Regions from separate parts of the Isoptericola sp. NPDC056605 genome, predicted to be linked through region 2. Evidence: riboswitches for the same ligand, from Rfam matches in the RefSeq annotation. Region 2 holds a riboswitch; each other region holds the start of a gene.
The links. Region 2 has a riboswitch for S-adenosylmethionine ahead of ACFQ8Y_RS13255 (methylenetetrahydrofolate reductase). Riboswitches for the same ligand answer to the same signal wherever they lie in the genome.
Positions count from the first base shown of each region.

Region 1 (5,684 bases), on a different contig from region 2:
GGTGGCGGTCGCCATCGCGACGCCCCACTCGTGCACGATCGCCCGGGTCGTGGGCACGCGATCACCGGGCTGGAGGTCGCCGTCGGCGATGCGCCGCTCGAGGTCGGCGACGATCACGAGGTACCGCGGCGTGTCGGTCACGGCGTCATGCTGCCACGGCGTCGACGGCACCGAGACTCGTCGGTCGGGAGTCATCGGTCCGGGAGCCAGCTGCCGTGCAGACCGAGGGGCACCCGGGCCGGCAGGTGGACGCGGGCGACGGGCGCGCCGGTGAAGTCCTGGGCGGCGAGGATCACCAGGTCGCTGGCGTTCCGCGAGGGGTTGTGGACGTAGGTGAGCAGGTATCCGTGGTCCTCGACGGCACCGTCGGCCCCGGCCGCGGCGAACACGGCCTCGCCGACTGCCTCGTCCCGCCCGAAGCGGTGCACCTCGGACGTGCCGTGCGCGAGGTCGTGCTTGACGAGGGCGTTGGTGAAGGAGTCGTCGCCCGGCGCCCCCTCGGGCTCGAACGGCACCCCGTAGAGGGCGGTCGCCGCCGAGTAGCCGAAGCGGTAGGGGCGGGTCAGGCGCGACTCGTTCACCCGCGGGAAGTCCTGCGGCCGGTCGTCCACCCGCTGCTGGTGGATCGTGCCCGGCCCGATCGTCCAGCGGTCCAGCATCGGGCGGATCGCGCCGGGCGCGGCGGGGTCGAACGGTCCGTCGGCCGTGATGACGTCGACCACCACCGAGTCGCCGTCGTCGTAGGCGTTCAGCGTGTGGCTGACGTGGACGGGGTCGACGTAGAACCAGCGCACCTCGCCTCCCGCCCGGGGCATGACGCCCACCCGGGTCGGGTGGTCCGGCAGCCAGCGGCACTCGAGGCCGTCGAAGCCGAGCGGCGTGTCCCAGAGCACGACGTGGCTCTCGGTGAGCGCGAAGTCGTGCATGAACGGCGTGCGGGTCATCGGGATCGAGGTGGTGCCGGTGACCGTCCCGCCGGCGTCGGTCACGATGTGCTGCACGACGTCGCGGCCCGGCATGTACGACAGCGAGTGCAGCTCCCCGGTGCGCGGGTCGTGCTTGGAGTGCGCCCCTGCCATGAACCCCTCGGGGGTGGCGCCGAGGTCGCACGACCCCAGCGTGTTCAGCTCCTCGTCCAGCTCCGCGGGCGGGAGGCCGCCTTCCGCCAGGGCGAACGTGCGCTGCGCGTGCTCGATCACGTGGACCATGGGCGCGAAGCCCGACGTCCGGACGAAGCGGTTGCGGTACCACTCGGCCCGGCCGTCGCGCAGCCGCACCCCGTGCACCATGCCCTGGCCCATGCCCCAGATGTGCACGCCGGGATCCTCCACGCCCAGGGCGTTGGGCCCGTTGCGCAGGTAGCGGCCGTTCAGCTCGGCCGGGATCCGCCCGGTGACGGGCAGGCCGTAGGCGGTGATCTCTTCGGTGACGGGCTCGAACGGCCCTTCCAGGTAGCGCATGGGTTCACCGTAGGAACGCACGCCCCCTGACCTGGGCAGACGCGGGACGCTCGGCGGCTGTGCACTAGTGCAGCGGGCGCGTGGACGGCGTGACGCCCGGCCCGAGGGGGAGGCATCCGAGATATGAGACGACCACGGCATTCCTTGACTCGCGGGCTCCGGACCGCTTCCCTGCCGCCCAGGTGACGAGCGCCAGCACCCAGGCCCGGCTCGCTGGCCAGCAACCCTTCGACGTGACGGGGTGCTCCGGGAACGACCTGACCCTGCCGCGCCCGCGGCGGGGTAAGCACGGCTCCGGTCGTCCACCGGGTCCCGGCAGCGTGCCGGGGCCGGGACGACCCGCCACGACCACGAGGAACGCCACGCGATGACCACCACCCCTCGCACCCACCGCCGCCGGACCCTCGGGCTGGCCGCGGCCGCCTCGGCCGCCGGCCTCCTGCTGGGCGCCTGCTCGAGCGGCGCCGACGCGACCGGTACCGGCGCGTCGGCCGACGCCGAGCCCGTCGCCGGCGGCGACCTGACGTTCGCCATCACGGTGGACTCGCACTGCATCGACCCGCAGCAGGTCGGCAACAACGACGCGATCGCGGCCGCCCGGCAGACCGTCGCCTCCCTGACCGCCCAGGACCCGGAGTCGGGCGAGATCCTGCCCTGGCTCGCCGAGAGCTGGGAGGTGAACGACGACGCCTCCAGCTACACGTTCCACCTGCGCGACGACGCCACCTTCGCCGACGGCACCCCGATCGACGCCGAGGCCGTCAAGACCAACTTCGACGCTATCGTCGACCTCGGCGCCGTGGCGTCGCTCGGGTCGCAGTACCTGGTCGGCTACGCGGGCACCACCGTGGTGGACGAGCACACCGTGACCGTCGACTTCGACGAGCCCAGCGCGCAGTTCCTCCAGGCCACGTCGACGTTCTCCCTCGGCCTGCTGTCGCCCGGCTCGGCGAAGCTCTCGGCCGAGGACCGGTGCGCCGGCAAGTACGTGGGCTCCGGGCCGTTCGCCGTGCAGACCTACGCCCAGGACCAGGAGATCGTCCTGGAGAAGGTCAAGGACTACGCCTGGGGCTCGGAGGCGAACGCGCACACCGGCGAGGCCTACCTCGACACCGTGACCTTCAAGGTCATCCCCGAGGCCGGCGTGCGCACCGGCTCCCTGCAGTCCGGCCAGATCGACGCCACCGCCGCGCTGAACGCCGTCGACCTGCCGCAGTTCGACGGCAACGGGTTCTGGCTGCAGTACCGCGCCAACCCGGGCGTCGTGTTCAACCTCTTCCCGAACGAGTCCAGCCCGCTGGCCGCCGACGAGGCCGTGCGCACCGCGCTCGTCAAGGGGATCGACCGCCAGCAGATCGTCGACACGGTGCTGACGCCGCAGGACCAGCCGGCCACGGGCGTGCTCTCCCACTCGACGCCGCTGTTCGAGGGCGCCGACGACCTGCTCGCCTACGACCCCGAGGGCGCGAAGAAGATCCTCGACGACGCCGGCTGGGTCGAGGGCGCCGACGGCATCCGGGAGAAGGACGGGCAGACGCTCACCACGACCGTGACGTTCTGGCAGGTGCCCGAGCCGCTCGAGCTCGTGCAGCAGCAGCTGCGCCAGATCGGCGTCGACCTGCAGCTCAAGCACGTGACCGTCGCCGAGAAGGAGGCGGCGAACGAGGCCGGCGACTTCGACTTCGACTACTACAACCTCACCCGGTCCGACGCCGACGTGCTGCGCACGATCTTCTCGGCGAACGCGCGCAACATCAACCAGCGCGACGCGGAGGAGGTCGACCAGCTCCTGGACGACTCCGCCGCGGCCACCGACCCCGAGGAGCGGAAGAAGCTCGTGGCCGAGGCGTCCAGGCTCCTCATCGAGCGCGGGCACGCCATCCCCGTCTACGAGCTGTCCACCACGATCGCCGCGAGCGACCGCGTCCAGGGCCTGACGTTCGAGGCGTCCTCGCGCCTGGACTTCTACGACGCCTGGGTCACCGACGGCGCGGGTGAGGAGTGACCGGATGACCCGCTACGTGCTGCGGCGCGCCGGGCAGGGGGTGTTCGTCCTCTGGGCGGCCTTCACCGTCGCGTTCTTCGTCCTCTACCTGCTGCCCAGCGACCCGGCCGCCCTGGTCGCGTCCGGTGGCGGCGAGGTGAACCAGGTCGACCCGGCCCAGCTGGCCGCGCTGCGGGCCGAGTACGGGCTCGACCGCCCGGTCCTCGTGCAGTACGGCGCCGCCCTGCTCGCCGCGCTGACCGGCGACTTCGGCACCTCCTACGTGAGCGGCGCACCCGCGACCACGCTCGTCGCGCAGGCCCTGCCCGAGACGCTCAAGCTCACCGGCACGGCGCTGGTGGTCGCCGTCGTCGGGGGCACCGCGGTCGCCGTGGCCAGCGTCTTCCCGCGGGCCCGGTTCCTGCGCCAGGCGCTGTCCGCGCTGCCGCCGCTCGGGGTCGCGCTGCCCACGTTCTTCGTGGGCCTGGTGCTGCTGCAGTGGTTCTCGTTCCGGGTGCCGGTGTTCCCGGCGATCGGCAACGACGGCGCGATCAGCCTCGTGCTGCCCACGATCACGCTCGCCGTCCCGGCCGGGGCCCAGCTCGCCCAGATCCTGTCCCGCTCCCTGCGGGGCACGCTCGGCGAGCCCTACGTCGAGACGGCGTGGGCCAAGGGCGCGAGCCGCACCCGGGTGCACCTCGCGCACGCCCTGCGCAACGCCGCCATCCCGGCGTTCACCGTGCTCGGCGTCATGGTGGGCGGCCTGCTCGGGGGCGCCGTGGTCACCGAGACGGTGTTCTCCCGCGTCGGGCTCGGCCGGCTCACCGTGCAGTCGGTCAACCAGCAGGACGTGCCCGTGGTCCTGGCGATCGTCGTGCTGTCGGCGCTCGTCTTCGTCGTCGTCACCCTCGTGGTCGACCTCGTCTACCCCCTGCTCGACCCCAGGATCCAGGTGCGGGCCCCGCGCCGGGCCCGCACGAGGCGACCCACGGCGGTGACCGCATGACGCTCCAGACCCTCTCCCGGCCCGCGGCCCGGGCCGCCGCTCCCGTCCCGGCGACCGCCGCCGGCGCGGCGCGCGACGGTCGCCCCCGGGCCGCCGTCCGCGCCGTCCGCCACGTGCTGCGACGGCCGGGGCTGCTGGTCGCCGTGGCCGTGCTGCTGCTCGTCGCCGCCTGGGCGGTCGTGCCGCAGGCGTTCACCGCCCAGGACCCGCTGGGCGGCGTCCCCGCCGACCGGCTGCAGGCGCCGTCGGGCGCGCACTGGTTCGGCACCGACCACCTGGGGCGCGACGTGTACGCCCGGGTGGTGCACGGCGCGTCGCTCACGCTGCGCACGACGGCGCTCGCGGTGGTCGTCGGCCTCGTCCTCGGTTCCCTGCTGGGCCTGCTCGCGGGCTTCCTGCGCGGCTGGGTGGACGACGTGATCGGCCGGCTGGTCGACATGCTCCTCGCGATCCCGAGCATCCTGCTTTCCCTGGCGATCATCACCGCGCTCGGCTTCGGGCCGGTCAAGGTGGCGATCGCGGTGGGCATCGGCTCGGTGGCGACCTTCGCCCGCGTCATGCGGGCCGAGGTGCTGCGCGTGTCGACCTCCGTGTACGTCGAGGCGGCCCGGGCGTCCGGGCTACGTTGGCCCGCCGTGCTCGGGCGCCACGTGCTGCCGAACTCCTCCGGCCCCGTGCTGGCGCTCGTCGCCCTCGACTTCGGCACCGCCGTGCTGGCCGTGTCCGCGCTGAGCTTCCTCGGCTACGGCACGCCGCCACCAGCGCCCGAGTGGGGCGCGCTCGTCTCCGGCGGGCGCGACTACCTCGCCACCGCGTGGTGGCTCACCACCCTGCCCGGGCTCGTCATCGTGGCCGTCGTGCTCGCCGCCAACCGTGTGTCGCGGGCCCTGGAGAAGTCGGGAGAGGACCAGTGACCGGAGCAGCACGCCCGCCGGCGGCGGAGGCGCCCGCGCCCCAGACCCCGGTGCTCGAGATCAGCGGCCTCGAGGTGGCCTACCGGGCCGCCGACGGCGGCACCCGCCCCGCCGTGCGGGGCGTGGACCTGCGGGTCGGGGCGGGAGAGGTGGTGGCCCTGGTCGGCGAGTCCGGCTCGGGCAAGAGCACGACGGCGCACGCCGCCCTGCACCTGCTTCCCCGCGGCGGCGAGGTCACGGCCGGCCGCATCCGGCTCGACGGCCGGGACCTGTCCGACCTCACGGCGAAGGAGTGGCAGGACGTGCGCGGCCGCCACGTG
Region 1 is NZ_JBHTVT010000004.1:102,182-107,865, reverse strand. Features, by position in the region: gene ACFQ8Y_RS06035 (GntR family transcriptional regulator) at 1-141, opposite strand, end outside; gene ACFQ8Y_RS06030 (carotenoid oxygenase family protein) at 192-1,460, opposite strand; SAM riboswitch class IV at 1,642-1,755, shown strand; gene ACFQ8Y_RS06025 (ABC transporter substrate-binding protein) at 1,828-3,465, shown strand; gene ACFQ8Y_RS06020 (ABC transporter permease) at 3,470-4,450, shown strand; gene ACFQ8Y_RS06015 (ABC transporter permease) at 4,447-5,364, shown strand; gene ACFQ8Y_RS06010 (dipeptide ABC transporter ATP-binding protein) at 5,361-5,684, shown strand, end outside.
Region 1: another riboswitch for S-adenosylmethionine. It lies ahead of ACFQ8Y_RS06025 (ABC transporter substrate-binding protein); the one in region 2 lies ahead of ACFQ8Y_RS13255 (methylenetetrahydrofolate reductase).

Region 2 (5,684 bases):
CCGCGGTTCAAGGACATGAGCTGGCGACCCGGGGTGTGGGTCTGCACCGCGATCATGGTCGCGGGCTGGGGCACGATCCTGTATCTGGGCGTCACCGACCCCCTCGGCGGCATCAACACGTTCTTCCCGCTGTTCGGCATCGCGAACCAGCTGCTGGCCGCGATCGCGCTCGCCGTCGTGCTCGCCATCGTCGCGAAGCGGGGCCGCGCGTACTGGCGGTGGCTGTGGATCGTGGCCCTGCCGCTGGCCTTCACCGCGCTGATCACCATCTGGGCGTCGTTCGAGAAGATCTTCTCGGACGTGCCCGCGGTGGGGTACTGGGCGCAGCACCGGGCGTTCAAGGACGCGCTCGCCGCCGGCGAGACGTCGTTCGGCACCGCGCCCGACGTCGCGGCCATGGAGGCCGTGGTCCGCAACACCTTCGTGCAGGGCACCCTGTCGATCGTGTTCGTGGTGCTGTCGATCGTCGTGATCCTCGCGTCGCTGGTCGTGACGATCAAGGCGTTCCGCACCGGCGGCGGCGAGAACCACGAGGACGCGCCCGTCGCGTCGCGCCGGTTCGCCCCGGCCGGCCTGTTCGCCTCGTCGACCGAGAAGCGGATCGAGAAGGAGTGGGCCGACGCCGGCCTGCGGGAGTCCAGCGGTGCCGGGCACCACTGAGCCCCGCACCGGCAGGGTGCACGACGTCGCCCGGGCGCTGGCCCGGGCGGCGTCGGCGGGGTGGGCGAGCCTGCGCTGGTACGTGCGCCAGGTGATGGGCGACGACGCCTACGCGACGTACGTCGCGCACGAGCGGTCGGCCCACCCCGGCCGCGCGCCGATGGGCGAGCGCGAGTTCTGGCGGGAGCACTACGCGGAGCAGGACCGCAACCCCGGCTCGCGCTGCTGCTGAGCGGCGCGCGCGACGGTGCCGGCCGGGCCAGGATGGGCGCGTGCGTGCGATCGTGTTCGAGTCCCACGGCGGCCCCGAGGTGCTGCATCTCGCCGACGCCCCCGACCCTCAGGCCGGGCCCGGCCAGGTGCGCGTGCGCGTCGAGGCCGCGGCCGTCAACGGCTGGGACGTGAAGTCCCGCGCCGGCACGACCGGCGGCCCGCCGCCGACGTCGCCCGTCGTGCCGGGCCTGGAGGTGGCGGGGGTCGTCGACCAGGTCGGGGACGGCGTGGCCGGCGTCGCGCCCGGCGACCGCGTCGTGGGCTTCGCCGTCGGCGGCGGGTACGCCGAGCTCGCCCGGACGTCGGTCTTCGCCCGCGTGCCCGCCGGGCTCGCCGCGACCGACGCCGTCACGCTCCCCGTCGCCGCCGAGACCGCGACCCGCGTGCTGCGCCTCCTCGACGTCCGGCCCGGCGAGACGCTGCTCGTGCACGGCGCCTCGGGGTCGGTGGGCGAGCTGGCCGTCCAGCTCGCCGTGCGCCGCGGCGCCCGCGTGATCGGTACGGCGTCGCCGCGGAACCAGGAGCGCGTCGCCGCCCTCGGCGCGACACCCACCACCTACGGCGCAGGGCTCGTGGAGCGGGTCCGCGCCCTCGCCCCCGACGGCGTGGACGCCGTCCTCGACACCACCGGCGCGGGCGTGCTGCCCGACTCGATCACCCTGCGCGGCGGCACCGAGCGCATCGTCACCATCGCCGACGACGCCGCGGCAGACCTCGGCGTCGAGGCCAGCTGGCGGTCCGAGCGCGACGCCGGAGAGCTCGCCGAGGCCGTCGACGCCCTCGCCCGCGGCGACCTCGTGACCACCGTCGGCGCGGTGCTCCCGCTGGCCGACGCGCCTCGTGCGCACGCCCTGGTCGAGAGCGGCCAAGCCGGCGGCAAGGTCGTGCTGGTGCCCTGAGCAGGGCGTTCCCGCCGACCACGTCGATGAGCTTGGTGGGGTCGGAGTCGAGGTCGACCATGTTGCCGGCCTCCTTCGCGGCCGACGTGCCCGAGTTCATCGCGACGCCCACGTCGGCCTGCGCGAGCGCGGGGGCGTCGTTGGTGCCGTCCCCGGTCATCGCGACGAGGCTGCCGCCCTCCTGCTCGCGCCGGATGAGCTCCAGCTTGTCCTCGGGCGTCGCCTCGGCGAGGTAGTCGTCCACGCCGGCCTCGGCCGCGATGGCCGCGGCGGTCAGCGGGTTGTCGCCGGTGACCATCACGGTGCGGATGCCCGCCCGGCATCCGCGATCGTCTCAGCAGGCGGTCTCATCCTCGCCCGTATCGCGGATGCTGCGTACGATCGCGTGACAGCCATCCAGAGCGGCCGAGAGTCCTGGCTCGACGACGCCGCAGCAACCCGTTCTCCGACGGAAGCCTCCCGAGGACGAAGGTGCTCACGCCAGGATCGATGGAGTGACGCATGGTCGCAGAGGCATCCTTTTCGCCCACCCCGGCAGCTCAGCCGGCAGTTCACCCGGCGCTGCCGGCACGCCCGACGGTCTCGTTCGAGCTCATGCCGCCGCGCCGGCCGGACGCCGCGCCCAAGTTCTGGGAGACGGCGCGCCGGCTCGTCGCCGCACGACCGGACTTCATGTCCGTGACGTACGGCGCGGGCGGCGGTGACCGGGCGACCGCCCGCCAGGTCGTCGCGACCCTGCTCGAGGGCACGCCCGTCCTGCCGGTGGCGCACCTGACCTGCGTGGGCGCGCACCGCGAGGACGTGTCCGCCGTCATCGACGACTTCCTCGACGCCGGCACCCGCGCGTTCCTCGCCCTGCGCGGCGACCCGCCGAAGGACCAGCCTGACTGGGAGCCGCCCGCCGACGGCGTCGCATCCTCGATCGAGCTCGTGCACCTGCTGCGCGAGGTCGAGGCGCGGCGCTGCGCGACCGACCCCGGGGCCGCACTGCGCGGCGCCGCCCGCCCGATGACGATCGCCGTCGCGACGTTCGTCGACGGCAACGTGCAGGCCGGCACCACCCGGGCCCAGGAGGTCCGGCGCCTCAAGGAGAAGCAGGACGCGGGGGCGAGCTTCGCCATCACGCAGCTGTTCTACGAGGCCGACTCCTACACCGACTTCGTCGCCGAGGCCCGCGCGGCCGGGGTGACGATCCCGATCCTCGCGGGGCAGCTGCCCACGACCGAGCCGCGCCGGCTCCGTCGCGTCGAGGAGCTCACCGGCGTCCGCGCGCCCCGGCACCTGCTGGACGCGCTCGACGCCGCGGGGGACCCGGAGGCGCAGCACGCCTACGGGACCGCGCGCGCCGTCGAGCTCGCCCAGCGCGTGCTCGACGCGGGCGCCCCCGGCATCCACGTGTACACGTTCAACAAGTACCGTCCCGCTCTGGACCTGCTCGAGGGTGTCCACCTCGGCGGACCGGCGCCGGCCGACGTCACGTCGGACGGCGCGGACCTGGCCAGAAGGCCGTGGGTACCGAGCATCCCGACCCAGGCTCCCGCCGTCTGAGCGGAGCCCGAACTCTGGAGTGCTCATGTCCACCACCAGCACCACCCCCGCCGCGGCATTTCCCGGCGGCACGATCCTCGGCTACCCCCGCATCGGGCGTCGCCGCGAGCTCAAGAAGGCCGTCGAGTCGTTCTGGGCCGGGCGCACCGACGCCGTCGACCTGGAGGTCACGGCCGGCGCGCTGCGCCGCGAGACCGCCCGCCGCCTCGTCGAGCTCGGGCTGAACCCCGACGACGGCTCCGTGCCGGGGTCGTTCTCCTACTACGACCAGGTGCTCGACGTCGTCGCGCTGCTCGGCGCCGTCCCCGAGCGGTTCCGCGACCTGCTCGACGACGAGGACGGCTCGCTCGAGCTCGACGGCTACTTCACCGTGGCCCGCGGCCGCGGCGAGGACGCCCCGCTCGAGATGACCAAGTGGTTCGACACCAACTACCACTACCTGGTCCCCGAGATCAGCGAGACGACGCCGGTCTCGTTCGCCGACCACCGCATCGTGCGCGAGTACGCCGAGGCCAAGGAGGCCGGCGTCACCACGCGCCCCGTGCTCGTGGGCCCGGTGACGTTCCTCGCCCTGTCCAAGGCGGCCGACGAGGCGGGCGACGGGTTCCACCCGCTCGACCGGCTCGACGACGTCGTCGCCGCGTACGCCGACCTGCTGCGCGCGCTGGCAGCGGTCGGGGTGCCGTGGGTGCAGCTCGACGAGCCCGCGCTCGTCACCGACTCGCTCGACGTGCCCGCCGAGCGCCTGCACGCGGCGATCGCGTCCGCCTACCGCGCGCTGGCGACCGACCTCGCGACGGCCACCGATGATGCCGACGGCGAGCGGCCCGCGATCCTGGTGACGGCGCCGTTCGGCGGCCTGCACGAGGACGCCCTCGCGCTCCTCGCCGCGACCGACGTCGACGCGATCGCGATCGACCTGGTCAAGGGCGCCGTGCCCGCCGGGCCGGTGCCGGGCCTCGAGGGCAAGACCCTCGTCGCCGGGGTGATCGACGGCCACAACGTGTGGCGGGCCGACCTGGCCGCCAAGCTCGACGCGGTCGAGTCGCTGCGGGGCCTCGGCGCCGTCGCCCTCGCCGTCGGCACGTCGACGTCGCTGCTGCACGTGCCGCACGACGTCGAGGACGAGGTGTACGACCAGCACGCGGCGGGCACCACCCTCGACCCGCGCCTGCGCGACTGGCTGGCGTTCGCCGACCAGAAGGTGGGCGAGGTCGCGACCCTGGCCCGCGCCCTCACGGACGGTCGCGCGGCCGTCGAGGACGCGCTCGCCGCGTCGTCCGCGGCCGTGGCCTCGCGCGCGACGGCGGCCGGCGTCGTCGTGCCCGAGGTGCGCGACCGCGCCGCGGCGCTCACCGACGCCGACTTCGCCCGCGGCCCGTACGCGGAGCGCGCGGCCGCCCAGGCCGCGCGGCTGAACCTGCCGCCGCTGCCCACGACGACGATCGGCTCGTTCCCGCAGACCCCCGAGATCCGCAAGGCCCGCGCCGCGTGGACCAAGGGCGAGCTCGCCGACGCCGACTACTCCGTCGCGATGCGGGAGGAGATCGGGCGCGTCGTGACGCTGCAGGAGGAGCTGGGCCTCGACGTGCTGGTGCACGGCGAGCCCGAGCGCAACGACATGGTGCAGTACTTCGCCGAGCAGCTCGACGGGTTCGCGGTGACGGCGAACGGCTGGGTGCAGTCGTACGGCTCGCGGTGCGTGCGCCCGCCGATCCTGTGGGGGGACGTGCAGCGCCCGGCGCCGATCACCGTCGAGTGGTCCGCGTACACGGCGTCGCTCACCGACAAGCCGGTCAAGGGCATGCTCACCGGACCGGTGACGATCCTCGCGTGGTCGTTCGTGCGCGACGACCAGCCGCTCGGCGACACCGCGAACCAGGTGGGCCTGGCCCTGCGCGACGAGATCGCGGACCTGGAGGCCGCGGGCATCGGCATCGTGCAGGTGGACGAGCCCGCGCTGCGCGAGCTGCTGCCGCTGCGCCGCGCCGACCAGCCCGCCTACCTCGACTGGTCGGTCGGGTCGTTCCGGCTCGCGACGTCGGGCGTCGAGGCGGCGACGCAGGTCCACACGCACCTGTGCTACTCGGAGTTCGGCGAGGTCATCGGCGCGATCGACGGCCTCGACGCCGACGTCACGTCGGTGGAGGCGGCCCGCTCGCGGATGGAGATCGTGCCCGAGCTCGCCGACGCCGGGTACTCGCGCGGCATCGGGCCGGGCGTCTACGACATCCACTCCCCGCGCGTGCCGTCGCCTGCCGAGGTCACCGAGCTGCTGACGCTCGCCGTCAAGGCGATCGACCC
Region 2 is NZ_JBHTVT010000011.1:159,392-165,075, forward strand. Features, by position in the region: gene ACFQ8Y_RS13235 (carbon starvation CstA family protein) at 1-660, shown strand, start outside; gene ACFQ8Y_RS13240 (YbdD/YjiX family protein) at 644-892, shown strand; gene ACFQ8Y_RS13245 (NADP-dependent oxidoreductase) at 933-1,832, shown strand; partial or broken gene ACFQ8Y_RS13250 (HAD-IC family P-type ATPase) at 1,849-2,145, opposite strand; SAM riboswitch class I at 2,222-2,328, shown strand; gene ACFQ8Y_RS13255 (methylenetetrahydrofolate reductase) at 2,334-3,380, shown strand; gene metE (5-methyltetrahydropteroyltriglutamate--homocysteine S-methyltransferase) at 3,406-5,684, shown strand, end outside.

Region 3 (5,684 bases), on a different contig from region 2:
CCACCACCGTGCCCAGCCCGCGCAGCGTCTCCATCACGTGGGCGGAGGCCTCCTCGTACACCGGGCGGTCCACCGGCAGGAGGACGGCGTCCGGCACCTTGCGGACCGCCGCACGCAGCGGCATCCCCGACCGGACGCCGAACGCCCGCGCGTCGTACGACGCGGTGGAGACCACCGCGCGCTCCGTCGGGTCGCCGCGCCCGCCGACGATCACCGGCCTCCCCGCGAGCTCCGGACGCCGCAGGATCTCGACCGCGGCCAGGAACTGGTCGAGGTCGACGTGCAACACCCAGCGGAAGCTGCGCGGGCCCATGCCCCGAGTCTGCGTCACCTCCCTGCGGGTGACGAGCGGGCGAAAACCGCGGCCCCGCGCATCCGGCGCCCCGACGACGCCTCTCTCCCAGGGCGACCACCCCCGGGTCGCACCACCCCCTGGAAGAGAGCACCACCATGTCCGTCTCCACCCCGACCCGCCGCCCGACCCACCGCCCGACCGCCGGCGTCCCCGCCCCCGGCACCCCCGCCGACCCGGCCACGCGCCGCCTCCCGAACGCGCTCGCCGAGCAGGTGGCGCTGCGGCTCGACGTCGCCGTCACCGCCCTCGCCCGGTTCCTCACCCGGTGGTCCGTCCCGGCGCTGCGCGTCGCGCTCGGGCTCGTGTTCCTCGGCTTCGGCGTCCTGAAGTTCTTCCCCGGCGCCAGCCCCGCCGAGCAGATCGCGGGCCGCACCGTCGAGACGCTCACCCTCGGGCTCGTCCCCGCCGCGACCGCCGTCGTCCTGGTCGCGGTCATGGAGACCTTCATCGGCCTCACCCTGGTCAGCGGGCGACTGCTGCGCGTGGGCCTGGTCGTCCTCGCCGTCGCCATGGTCGGGATCCTGTCGCCCGTCGCGCTGTTCGGCGACGAGCTGTTCGGGCACGGCATGACCCTGCTCGGGCAGTACGTGCTCAAGGACGTCGTCCTCGTGGCCGGTGCGGCCGTCGTCGCCTCGTGCGCACTCGGGGCCCGCCTGCGGCTCGAGGCGTGAGCGGACCGCCGCACCCGCCCCGCGTCATCGTCGGAGGGCCGCCGACCACCGGTCAGCGGCCCTCCGGCACGCCGTCCTGCGACGCCCGGCCGACCCCGCGCCGCCGGTCGTCCGCGCGGCGGTGCGCGTCGATCGTCGGCCCGTGCCGCTCGCCCCACCCCGCCAACGCCGCCAGCGGCACCAGGAGCGACGCACCCAGCCCCGTCATCGCGTACTCGACGCGCGGGGGCACCTCCGGGTAGACGGTCCGCGCGACCAGCCCGTCCCGCTCGAGGCGCCGGAGCGTCACCGCGAGCAGCCGGTGGGAGATGCCCTCGACCCTGCCGAGCAGCGTCGTGAACCGCACGGGCCCGGCGCCGAGCTCGGCCAGCACCACCAGCGACCACTTGTCACCCACGCGGTGGAAGAGCTCCCGGACCCTGCGCCGGTCGTCCTCGCCCGCGCACGCCGAGCCCGCCGCACCGTCCCAGGTCCCCGCGCCGTCCCAGATCTCCGCGCCGTCCCCGATCTCCGTGCTCGCCATGCTCGCTCCGTCCCGATCCGCACCCCGGGGTGCGTGACGCACTTCATGGTGCGGGTGGCCGACCGGGCATAGGGCACCGGTCACCGGAGGTTCCCGCCATCGACCACAACACGTCGGGGCGACCGAGATCGTCCCGACCCGACGGAAGGCGCACCATGACGACGATCGCGATCATCACCGGCAGCACCCGACCCGGCCGCTACAGCGAGCGCGTCGCGCGCTGGGTGCTCGACGTCGCGGGACGGCGCGACGACGCCCGCTTCGAGCTGGTCGACCTCGCCGAGCAGGACCTGCCCCACCTCGACGAGCCGGTCCCCGCCTCGGGCGGGCAGTACGCCGGCGAGCACACCCGGCGGTGGGCGGCGACCGTCGCCCCGTTCGACGGCTTCGTGTTCGTGACCCCCGAGTACAACCACTCGGTGCCCGGGGTCCTCAAGAACGCCCTCGACTACCTGTACGCCGAGTGGAACGACAAGGCGGCGGGGTTCGTCGGCTACGGCGTCCTCGGCGGTGCGCGGGCCGTGGAGCACCTGCGCCTGGTCGCGGCCGAGCTGCAGCTCGCGACGGTCCGCACGCAGGTGGCGCTGTCGTTCCACCACGACTTCCGCGAGTACCGCGAGCTCGACCCGGAGCCCCGGCAGCGCGCCGCGCTCGACGAGCTCCTGGACCAGGTGGTGGCCTGGTCGGACGCCCTCGCTCCGCTCCGCGCGGCGCGGGCGGCGGCCGCCGCGGCCTGACCGACCCGTCGGGGAGGACGCGGCGCGGTCGACCGTGGACCGCACCGCGTCCGGATCGTGAGAATTCTCGGGAGCAGCCTGGCGTTCTGCGAAACGGCTGCTATACCTCCGCCCCAGGTCAAGAGCCCCAGCGCGAAGCCCCGGCTGGCTGGGCAGCAACCCCACGTCACGGCGGGGTGCTCCGGAGGATGACCAGGCCGCCGGCCGGCCCGTCCGCGGGCCGAGACGCCGCGCGGCAAGCGTGATCGACGGACTTGCGAGGTACACCCGATGACCGAACCCACCCGCCCCTCCGCCGCCTCCGTGGTGGTGGTCTCCGGCAACCCGCGCGAAGGCTCGCGCACCCTGGCCGCGGCCGAGGCCGCCGGGCGCCGCGTCGCCGAGCTGCTCGGCACCACGGACGTGGCGACGATCGAGCTCGCGGCGTTCGCGGGCGAGATCCTCACGGCCGCGCACCCGGCCGCCGACGAGGCGAAGGACCGCCTGGCGCGCGCCACGGTCGCCGTCGTCGCGACCCCCGTCTACAAGGCCTCCTACACGGGTCTGCTCAAGTCGTTCCTCGACCTCTACGGGCCGGACGGCCTGGCGGGCGTCGTGGTCGTGCCGCTCGTCGTGTCCGGCAACCCGGCGCACGCGCTCGCCGGCGAGGCGCACCTGCGGCCCGTCCTCGTGGAGCTGGGTGCCGTCGTGCCCACCCGCACCCTGACCCTCACCGAGGCGCAGCTGCCCGACCTCGGCGAGGCGCTCGACCCCTGGTTCGCCCGCTGGGCGACGCCGCTGCGGCGCGCCGCCGGCGTACCCGCCGCGCCGGCCGCCACCGCCACGGCCGCCACCGCCACGACCACCACCACGACGGACGCCACCGCCGCCGAGCTGACGGGAGCCGCCCTGTGACCACGGAGCACACCCACGCGCACACCGACCTGTCCGCCCTGTCCGAGATCGAGGAGCTCCTGGCCCAGCAGGACGAGCCCCAGCTGTCCCCCGACGAGTTCAAGACGGTCTTCCGCCAGCACCCGGCAGGCGTCGCCGTCGTCGCGCTCGCGCACGAGGGCCGCCCCGTCGGGTTCACCGCCACGTCCGTGATCTCCGTGTCGGCCGCGCCGCCGCTGCTGGCGTTCTCGCTGGCGTCCACCTCCTCGTCGTGGCCCGCCGTCTCGGAGGCCAGCACGCTCGCGATCAGCTTCCTCGCCGACCACCAGGACCACCTCTCCGCCCGGTTCGCGACGAGCGGCATCGACCGCTTCGCGGACGGCGGCTGGACGGCCCTGCCCTCGGGCGAGCCCGTGATCGACGGGGCGGTCTCGTGGGTGCGGGCCCGGGTGGTGCAGCGGACGCCGGTCGGCGACAGCTACCTGGTGTCCCTGCGCGCGCTGCAGTCCGGGTCGGACGACGCCTCGCCGCTCGTCTACCTCGACCGGACCTACCACCGGCTCGGCGACGAGTCCCAGATCTGAGAGGCGGCCCCCGCACCATGACCACCCTGACCTCTCCCTTCCTCGTGGGGCTCGACGTCGACGGCGCGGGCGCGCACCCCGCGGCCGTCACGAGCACCGGGATCGCCGTGACCGAGCTCGTCTCCGCCGCACGGCTCGCCCGCACGGTGCGCCGCGCCGAGCACGCCGGCGTCACCTTCGCCACGTTCGCCGACGCCCTGCTGCCCGCGGTCGCGGGGTCGCCGGCCTCCGCGCGGCTCGACGCCGTCACGCGCGCGGCGTTCGTGTCCCGCACCACCACGGCGATCGGCCTGGTGCCCCAGGTGCCGACCACCTACCCGGAGCCGTTCCACGTGGCGGCCCAGCTCGCGTCCCTCGACATCGCGGCCTCCGGCCGGGGCGGCTGGCTCGCCGGCACGACCCGCACCCCGGAGACGGCGGCCGCCTACGGCCGCGACGACGTCGCCGACCTCGCCCGCGAGGCCCGCGACGTCGTGCAGGTCGTGCGCGACCTGTGGGACTCGTGGGAGGACGACGCCGTGATCCGCGACGTCGCCACCGGCCGCTACGTGGACCGCGACCGGCTGCACCACGTCGACTTCGTCGGCGAGAGCTTCGCCGTCAAGGGCCCGCTCATCACGCCGCGCCCGCCCCAGGGTCAGCTCGTGGTGCTCGCGGCGGCCGCCGACGTCGCGCCCTCGGTGCGCGCCGAGCCCCTGGTCGACGTCGCACTCGTCGGCGGCACCGACGTCGCCACCGCCCGCGCGGCGGCACGCGCCGCGACGGCCGCGGGGACCGGCGGGCCCGACGGCGCCGCCCGGGCGGTGCTCGACCTGGAGGTGGTGCTCGACGCCGGCGGCCGCACCGCGACCGCCCGGCTCGCCGAGCTCGACGCCGCCACGCCCTCGGGGGCGCGCACCGGCTGGGGCACGGGCGCGCTGCGGTACACCGGCGACGCCCCGGGCCTCGCCGGCCTCCTCGCCGAGCTCGCCGCGTCGGGCGACGTCGCCGGCGTGCGGCTGCTGCCCGCCGTCCTCGACGCCGACCTCCCGGTGCTCTCGGGCGACGTGCTGCCCGCGCTGCGCGCCGCCCGGCTCACCGCGCCGCCCCGCGCGGGCGCCACCCTGCGGGAGACGCTCGGGCTGCCGCGCCCCGCGAACCGCTACGAGACCCGACCCGACGCCGGCACCCGGGCGCGGCACGCCGCCCCGACCGCCGTCGCGACCGCCTGAGGAACTCCGATGACCACACCGACGACACCGCACGCCCCCGACGCGCCGATCACCCGCCCCCGCGCGCAGGTGCACTTCGGCGTCTTCTTCCAGGGCGTCAACCACACCACCATCTGGTCCGACCCGGAGTCCGGGTCGCAGACGGACTTCGCCTCCTTCGAGCGCGTGGTCCGCACCGCCGAGCGCGGGCTGTTCGACGCGTTCTTCCTCGGCGAGGGCCTGCGCCTGCGCGAGACCCGCGGCCGGATCCACGACCTGGACGTCGTGGGCCGCCCCGACGCGATCACCCAGCTCGCCGCGCTGGCGGCGATCACCGAGCGCATCGGCCTCGTCGCCACCCAGAACACGACGTATCACGACCCTGCCGACCTGGCCCGGCGCCTCGCGAGCCTCGACGTCCTGTCCGGCGGGCGGGCGGCGTGGAACGTCGTGACGACGGACAACGCGTGGACCGGCGAGAACTTCCGCCGCGGCGGCTACCTCGACCACGCCGACCGCTACGAGCGGGCCGCGGCCGTGCTGGCCGTCGCCCGCGGGGTCTGGGACGCGTTCCCGGACGGCACCGACGGCGACGTGGCGCGGGTGACCGTGCCCGGCGCCGACCTGCGCACCCCCCGCGACCTGGTGCTCGACGTCACCACGCCCCGCAGCCCGCAGGGCCACCCGGTGATCTTCCAGGCGGGCGACTCGCCCCAGGGGCGCGACTTCGCCGCCGCGCACGCCGACGTCA
Region 3 is NZ_JBHTVT010000004.1:83,204-88,887, forward strand. Features, by position in the region: partial or broken gene ACFQ8Y_RS05915 (DNA polymerase IV) at 1-313, opposite strand, end outside; gene ACFQ8Y_RS05920 (DoxX family membrane protein) at 451-1,026, shown strand; gene ACFQ8Y_RS05925 (winged helix-turn-helix transcriptional regulator) at 1,079-1,549, opposite strand; gene ACFQ8Y_RS05930 (NADPH-dependent FMN reductase) at 1,705-2,286, shown strand; SAM riboswitch class IV at 2,403-2,534, shown strand; gene ACFQ8Y_RS05935 (NADPH-dependent FMN reductase) at 2,557-3,180, shown strand; gene ACFQ8Y_RS05940 (flavin reductase family protein) at 3,177-3,743, shown strand; gene ACFQ8Y_RS05945 (LLM class flavin-dependent oxidoreductase) at 3,761-4,954, shown strand; gene ACFQ8Y_RS05950 (LLM class flavin-dependent oxidoreductase) at 4,964-5,684, shown strand, end outside.
Region 3: another riboswitch for S-adenosylmethionine. It lies ahead of ACFQ8Y_RS05935 (NADPH-dependent FMN reductase); the one in region 2 lies ahead of ACFQ8Y_RS13255 (methylenetetrahydrofolate reductase).

Region 4 (5,684 bases), on a different contig from region 2:
GACGGCGACGGCCTCGTCGAACAGGTCGGCCACGTGCTCGGCTCCGCGCACCGCGAGGAAGTCCTCGAACGCGACCTCGGGCACCTCGCGACGGCCGGTCAGGGCCGCGTCGGCGGCGACCGCCGACACCCGCACCTGCCAACCCGCGCGCCCGCGGCTCGTGTGGTCGAGCGTGGCGAGCGCCTTGGAGACGTGGAACGGCTCGGTGTGCGTGGTGGTGACCACGGGGACGAGGCCGACGTGCCGGGTGGCGGGTGCGACCCGCGCGGCGACCAGCTCGGCGTCGAGCCGCACCCGCACGCGATCGACGCGCTCCCCGTCCGGGTCGTCGTACGGCACCGTCGGCAGGCCGAAGCTGTCCTCGAAGGTCACGAGGTCGACGAGGCCCGCCTCGGCACGCCGGGCGAGGTCCACCCAGTAGTGGGGGTCGGTCAGGGCCTCGGGGCGGGCCGCCGGCTCCCGCCACGCGGCCGGGTGCCAGCCCGCGCCGTCGAGGGCGACGGCGACGACCGGTCGCACGGCCGACGGGATGCTGTTCGGGGTGGTGGTGCTCGACATGTGCTGCTCCTCGAAGTCTGCGTCGATGTCCGTGCCGCCGCGGGGCCCGGGGCCCCGGGGCGATGACGGCCGGTCCCGGTGTCGGGAACCTAGGTCCGCGGCGCGCGGCGCCCCAGGGTTCCGGCCGAGCGTCTCTTCAGGTGAGACGGTCGGCCCGGCAGGCCGGCGGCGGACGCCCCGGCCGCCACGGTCAGAAGCTGCGGAGGTTGGCGCGCAGGCCACCCTCGGCGTGCTCGGTGCGCAGGATCCCCCGGCGGCGCAGGATCGGCACCAGCACGTCGAGCGTGCGGTGCACGGTGACCGGGTGCAGGTCGCCCCACAGCAGCACGCCGTCGTTGCCCCACTCGCCGAGCTCCTCGATCAGGTCGGCGAGCTCGTCGGCCGTGCCGACCCACCCGCTGCGGTCGGCGATCCGCCCGGCCCGCGCGAACGCGGTGAGCAGGGCGCGCAGCGGCGTCGTCGCGACGTCGTGGTCCCCCACGAGCCGCCGCACCGACCCGTGCGACACGTGCTCGCCGAACGTCCCCGGCGGCAGCGGCGCGTCCAGGTCGAGGGCGGTGAGGTCCGTCTCCAGGTCGCTCGACTGCTGCTCGGCGACCCGGAGCAGGGTCGCCTCGTCCGGGCGCGCCGACGCAGCGACCACCCGGTCCGCCTCCTCGGGGCTGGACACCAGCACGGGCTTGATCGCGAAGAGCACCTTGACGTCCTCGGGCGCCCGCCCCGCGTCGCGGGCCGCGGCGTGCACCTTCGCCCGGTAGGCGCGCACGCCCTCCTGGGTCAGCGGGGCCAGCGCGAGCTGCACGTCGCTGTTGGCCCCGGCGAACCCGAGGCCCCGGGCCGACCCGCCGGGCGAGACGATCGCGGGCTCGTCCCCGTCCGGGAACGGGATCGCGTTCAGCGGCCCGTCGAACGCGTAGTGCTCGCCGCGGTGACGCACCGGCCGCAGCCGCGACCCGTCGGCGTACCGGCCGGTCACCGGGTCCGCGACGAGCGCGCCGTCGTCCCAGCTGCGCCACAGGTCGCGCACCCCCGCCAGCCACTCCTCGGCCCGGTCGTACGCGGCGTCGTGGGACAGCGGTGGCGCGTCGGAGAAGTGCCGCGCGCTGCCGACGTCCGTCACGACGTTGATCCCGAGCCGTCCGCCGGACAGGTGCTGGAGCGACGCGAGCTGCCGCGCGGCGGTGTACGGCAGGACGGCGGCCGGGTTCACGGTCGGCACGACGCCGAGGTGCCGCGTCGCGGCGAACAGGTACGGGGCCAGCAGGAGCGGGTCGTGCTTGGGCCCGCCGAACGCAGCGCGCACCCGCAGGTCGAGCGTCTCGGGCCCGCCGAGGGACGGCGCGTCCTCGATGATCAGCAGGTCGAGCCCGGCCTGGTCCAGCGCCCGCGCGGACTCCTGGTAGAGGTCCGGCCGGGTCCAGTCGTAGCCCCACCCGAGGGAGTCGTGGCCCCAGCCGTGCGGGCCGAAGCCGCGCGCGAGGAACCAGCCGAGGTGCTGCAGCCGGGTCATGCCGCCACCGCCTTGAGGCCGCGCTCGAGGTCGTCCAGGAGGTCGGGCAGGTCCTCGATGCCGACGGACAGGCGCAGCGTGCCCGGGTGGACGCCCTGCGCGGCCTGCTCGGCCGGGGTGCGCAGCACGTGGCTGGTGCTCGCCGGGTGCAGCACGAGGGAGCGCACGTCGCCCACGTGCGTCATGTGCGTGACGATCCCCAGGCCCTCGACGAACCGGCGCGCCGCCGACGCGCCGCCGTGGAGCGTCACCTGCAGGACGGCGCCCTGCCCGTCGGGCAGGTAGCGGCGCGCGAGCCCGTCCGACGGGCTCGAACCGAGGCCCGGGTAGTCCACGTGGTCGACCTCCGGCCGCCCCTCGAGGAACCGCGCGACGGCCAGCGCGTTCGTGCTCTGCCGTGCCACGCGCAACGAGAGCGTCTCGACGCCCTGCCCCACGAGGAACGCGTTGATCGGCGACGGGGTCGGCCCGAACCGCGGCGCGACGCTCTCGCGGAGGTAGGCGATCCGGGCCCGGCCGCCGTGCCGCTCGACGAGGCTCGCCCCGCCGAGCCGCGACGGGGCGACCAGGTGCGGGTACAGCCGGCCCGACGCCTCGGCGTCGAACGTCCCGGCGTCGACCACCACCCCGCCCAGCACCGACCCGTGCCCGGCGAGGAACTTGCTCGCGGAGTGCACCACGACGTCGGCGCCGTGCTCGATCGGTCGCAGCAGGTACGGGGTGGCCAGCGTGTTGTCGACGACGAACGCGAGACCGCGGGCGTGCGCGACCCGCGCGATCGCGGCGAGGTCGTGCACGTCGCCGCGCGCGTTGGGGATCGACTCCAGGAACACGACCCGGGTGTCCGGGGTGATCGCCCGCTCCCACGCGCCGACGTCCGCCGGGTCCGCGACGAAGTCGGTCTCGATCCCGAGGCGGGGCAGGTTCTCCAGGAGCAGCCCCCGCGTGCCCTCGTAGAGGCTGGGCGAGGCGAGCACGCGCTGGCCCGCGCCGACGAGGCCGAGGAGCGTCGTCGTGATCGCCGCCTGGCCCGAGGCGAGGAACAGCGCCTCGGCACCGCCCTCCAGGCGGGCGATCCGGCGCTCGACGGACTCCGTGGTCGGGTTGCCGTGGCGCGTGTACGCGTATCCCTCGCCGGCGCCGAAGTGCGCCTCGGCGTCCTCGTAGCCGGCGAACCGGAACCCCGCCGTGAGATGGATCGGGGTCGCTCGAGGGCTCGCGCTCCCAGGGCCGTCGCCCTCGGAACCCCCGGCGTGGACCTGTGTCGTCGTGAACCCGTGGGGCCGGGTCGGGTCGGTGGGGTGCGTCTCGGTCAGGGTCGTCAACGTCGTCTCCTGGAGAACCGTGCTTACCCCCGCGCGGTCGCGCAGCGGTCAGGTCGCTCCCGGGGCACCCCGTCACGTCGAAGGGTTGCCGGCCAGCCAGCCGGGCCTTGGCACTGGCGCTCGTCACCTGGGGCGCAGGGAAGCCGACGAGGGCGCGGCCGTCAACCCCGGTCCGGCGCGGTCTCGTATGCCGGACCCGCACGTGCTGTCCCGGCTACCGCAGCGACCTGACGAAGCAGACGCTCGACTCGGGCGGGTAGGGCGGGTACGGCGGGATCCGCCGCCACCCCTCGCGCTCGTAGAGCGCGACCGCCTCCGGTTGCAGCACACCGGTCTGCAGCCGCAGCTCGCCGATCCCCCGCTCCCGCGCCGAGCCCTCCACCGCCGTCAACGCCGCGGCCGCCAGGCCGCGCCGCCGGTGGGCGGGGAGCACGAAGAGCCGCTTGACCTCGTACGTCACCGCGTCGGTCGCCGCGTCCGGCGTGCCGAGCCGGCGCAGCGACGCCGTCGCGACAGGCTCGTCGCCGACGAGGGCCAACCAGGTCACGAGGACCTCCTCGGCCGTCGGCACGACCTGGAGGCCGCCGGGCGCGCGCGCCGCGAACAGGCGGGCCCGCTCGGCGCGCAGGGCGGCGTAGCGGGGCGCGAGGTCCGCGTCCATGGCGTCCCGGAGGGCGGCCACGCGGGGGTCGTCCCATCCGGTGGCGACCCATCGCGCCGGTCCCGGCGGGCCGTCCCCGGGAGTCGCGGGGCCGGGGACCCTGGCGGTGGCCGTTCCCATGCCCGCCCTCAGCGCAGGAACGTCGTGACGACGTCGTGCAGCGCGGCGGTGGTGAGCTCGAGGGAGGCGACGTCGACCCGCTCGTCGTTGCCGTGGAAGAGCCCGCGCCAGGTGCCGGGGTCCCAGTCGGCGCTGAGCAGCCCGAAGCCGTAGGCCGGGACGCCGCGGCGCCGGTAGAACCGCCCGTCGGTGCCGCCCGTGCCGAGGGTCGGCACCACGGGGGCGCCCCCGGTGCGGGCCGACACCGTCCGCTCGATGACGCGGTACAGGTCGTTGTCCGTGGGCGACAGGGAGGACTCGCCGAACCGGTCGCCCACGATCTCGACGTGCTCCGCCAGGTCCCCGAGGGTCTCGGTGAGCAGCGCCTCGACGTCGCCGGGCCGGGTGCCCGGCAGGACGCGGATGTCGAGCGTGATCTCGGCCAGGCCCGGGATGACGTTCGGCTTGGACCCGGCGCCGATGACGGTCGGGGCGAGCGTCGTGTGCGTCGTGGCGTGCGCGACCGCGCCGAGGGCGCCGAGCCGCGGGAGCGCGTCGTCGAGCCGCTCCGGGTCGAGCAGGGCGGCGCGCAGGTCGGGCTCCGGCGCCAGCGCGTCCACGTACCGGCGCCAGAGGTCGCCGACGACGACGGGGCCGCGGGCGGCGGCGATGCGCCGCACCACCTCGGCGGCGATGACGATGGCGTTCCGGCTGCCCCACGGGCCGGAGCCGTGCCCGGGCCGGCCGTGCACGCGCAGCAGCCGGCCGGCGCCGCCCTTCTCCCCCACGGCCAGCGTCCGCGCCCCGAGCGGCCCCACGGGCACGCCGCCGGACTCGGTGAGCACGTGGTCGGCCCGCACCAGGTCCCACCGATGGGTGGTGAGCCAGTCGACCCCCCACACGCTGCCGTGCTCCTCGTCCGCGACGGCGGCGAGCAGCAGGTCGCCGCGCGGCGGGCGGCCGGAGGTCGCGAGCGCCCGCGTCACGACGGCGTAGGCCGCCGTGAGCCCGAGCATGTCGATCGCGCCCCGGCCCCAGACCCAGCCGTCGACGAGCTCGGCCCCGAACGGGTCGCGGCTCCAGCCGTCCGGCTCGACGGGGACGACGTCGGTGTGCCCGACCAGGCCGAGGCTCGGCGCCGTCGGGTCGGTGCCGTGCACGCGCGTGACCAGCGACGTGCGCCCGGGCTGCGGCTCCACCCGCTCGAGCTCCAGCCCGGCGCCGTCGAGGAAGTCCGCGATGGTCTCCGCGTTGCGGACCTCCTGGCCCGAGCCCACCGTGCCGTCGTTGACGCACGCGTTGCGGATGAGCGCCCGCAACAGCTCGACCGTCTGGCCCGCGAGCACCTCCTCGGTCGTGAGCCGCCGCCCGCCGCTCGTGGGCGCCGCCGTCGTCGTGGAGGTCGTCGTGGAGGTCGTCGTGGAGGTCGTCGTGGAGGTCGTCGTGGTCGTCATACCGTCTCCAGCCTCTGCACGGCCCGGCGGCCGGGGATGGCCGCGACGAGCTCGCGCGTGTACTCCTCCTGCGGGTC
Region 4 is NZ_JBHTVT010000004.1:95,172-100,855, forward strand. Features, by position in the region: gene ACFQ8Y_RS05985 (LLM class flavin-dependent oxidoreductase) at 1-558, opposite strand, end outside; gene ACFQ8Y_RS05990 (LLM class flavin-dependent oxidoreductase) at 749-2,068, opposite strand; gene ACFQ8Y_RS05995 (O-acetylhomoserine aminocarboxypropyltransferase/cysteine synthase family protein) at 2,065-3,393, opposite strand; SAM riboswitch class IV at 3,408-3,521, opposite strand; gene ACFQ8Y_RS06000 (GNAT family N-acetyltransferase) at 3,608-4,075, opposite strand; gene ACFQ8Y_RS06005 (M20/M25/M40 family metallo-hydrolase) at 4,183-5,607, opposite strand; gene ACFQ8Y_RS06010 (dipeptide ABC transporter ATP-binding protein) at 5,604-5,684, opposite strand, start outside.
Region 4: another riboswitch for S-adenosylmethionine. It lies ahead of ACFQ8Y_RS05995 (O-acetylhomoserine aminocarboxypropyltransferase/cysteine synthase family protein); the one in region 2 lies ahead of ACFQ8Y_RS13255 (methylenetetrahydrofolate reductase).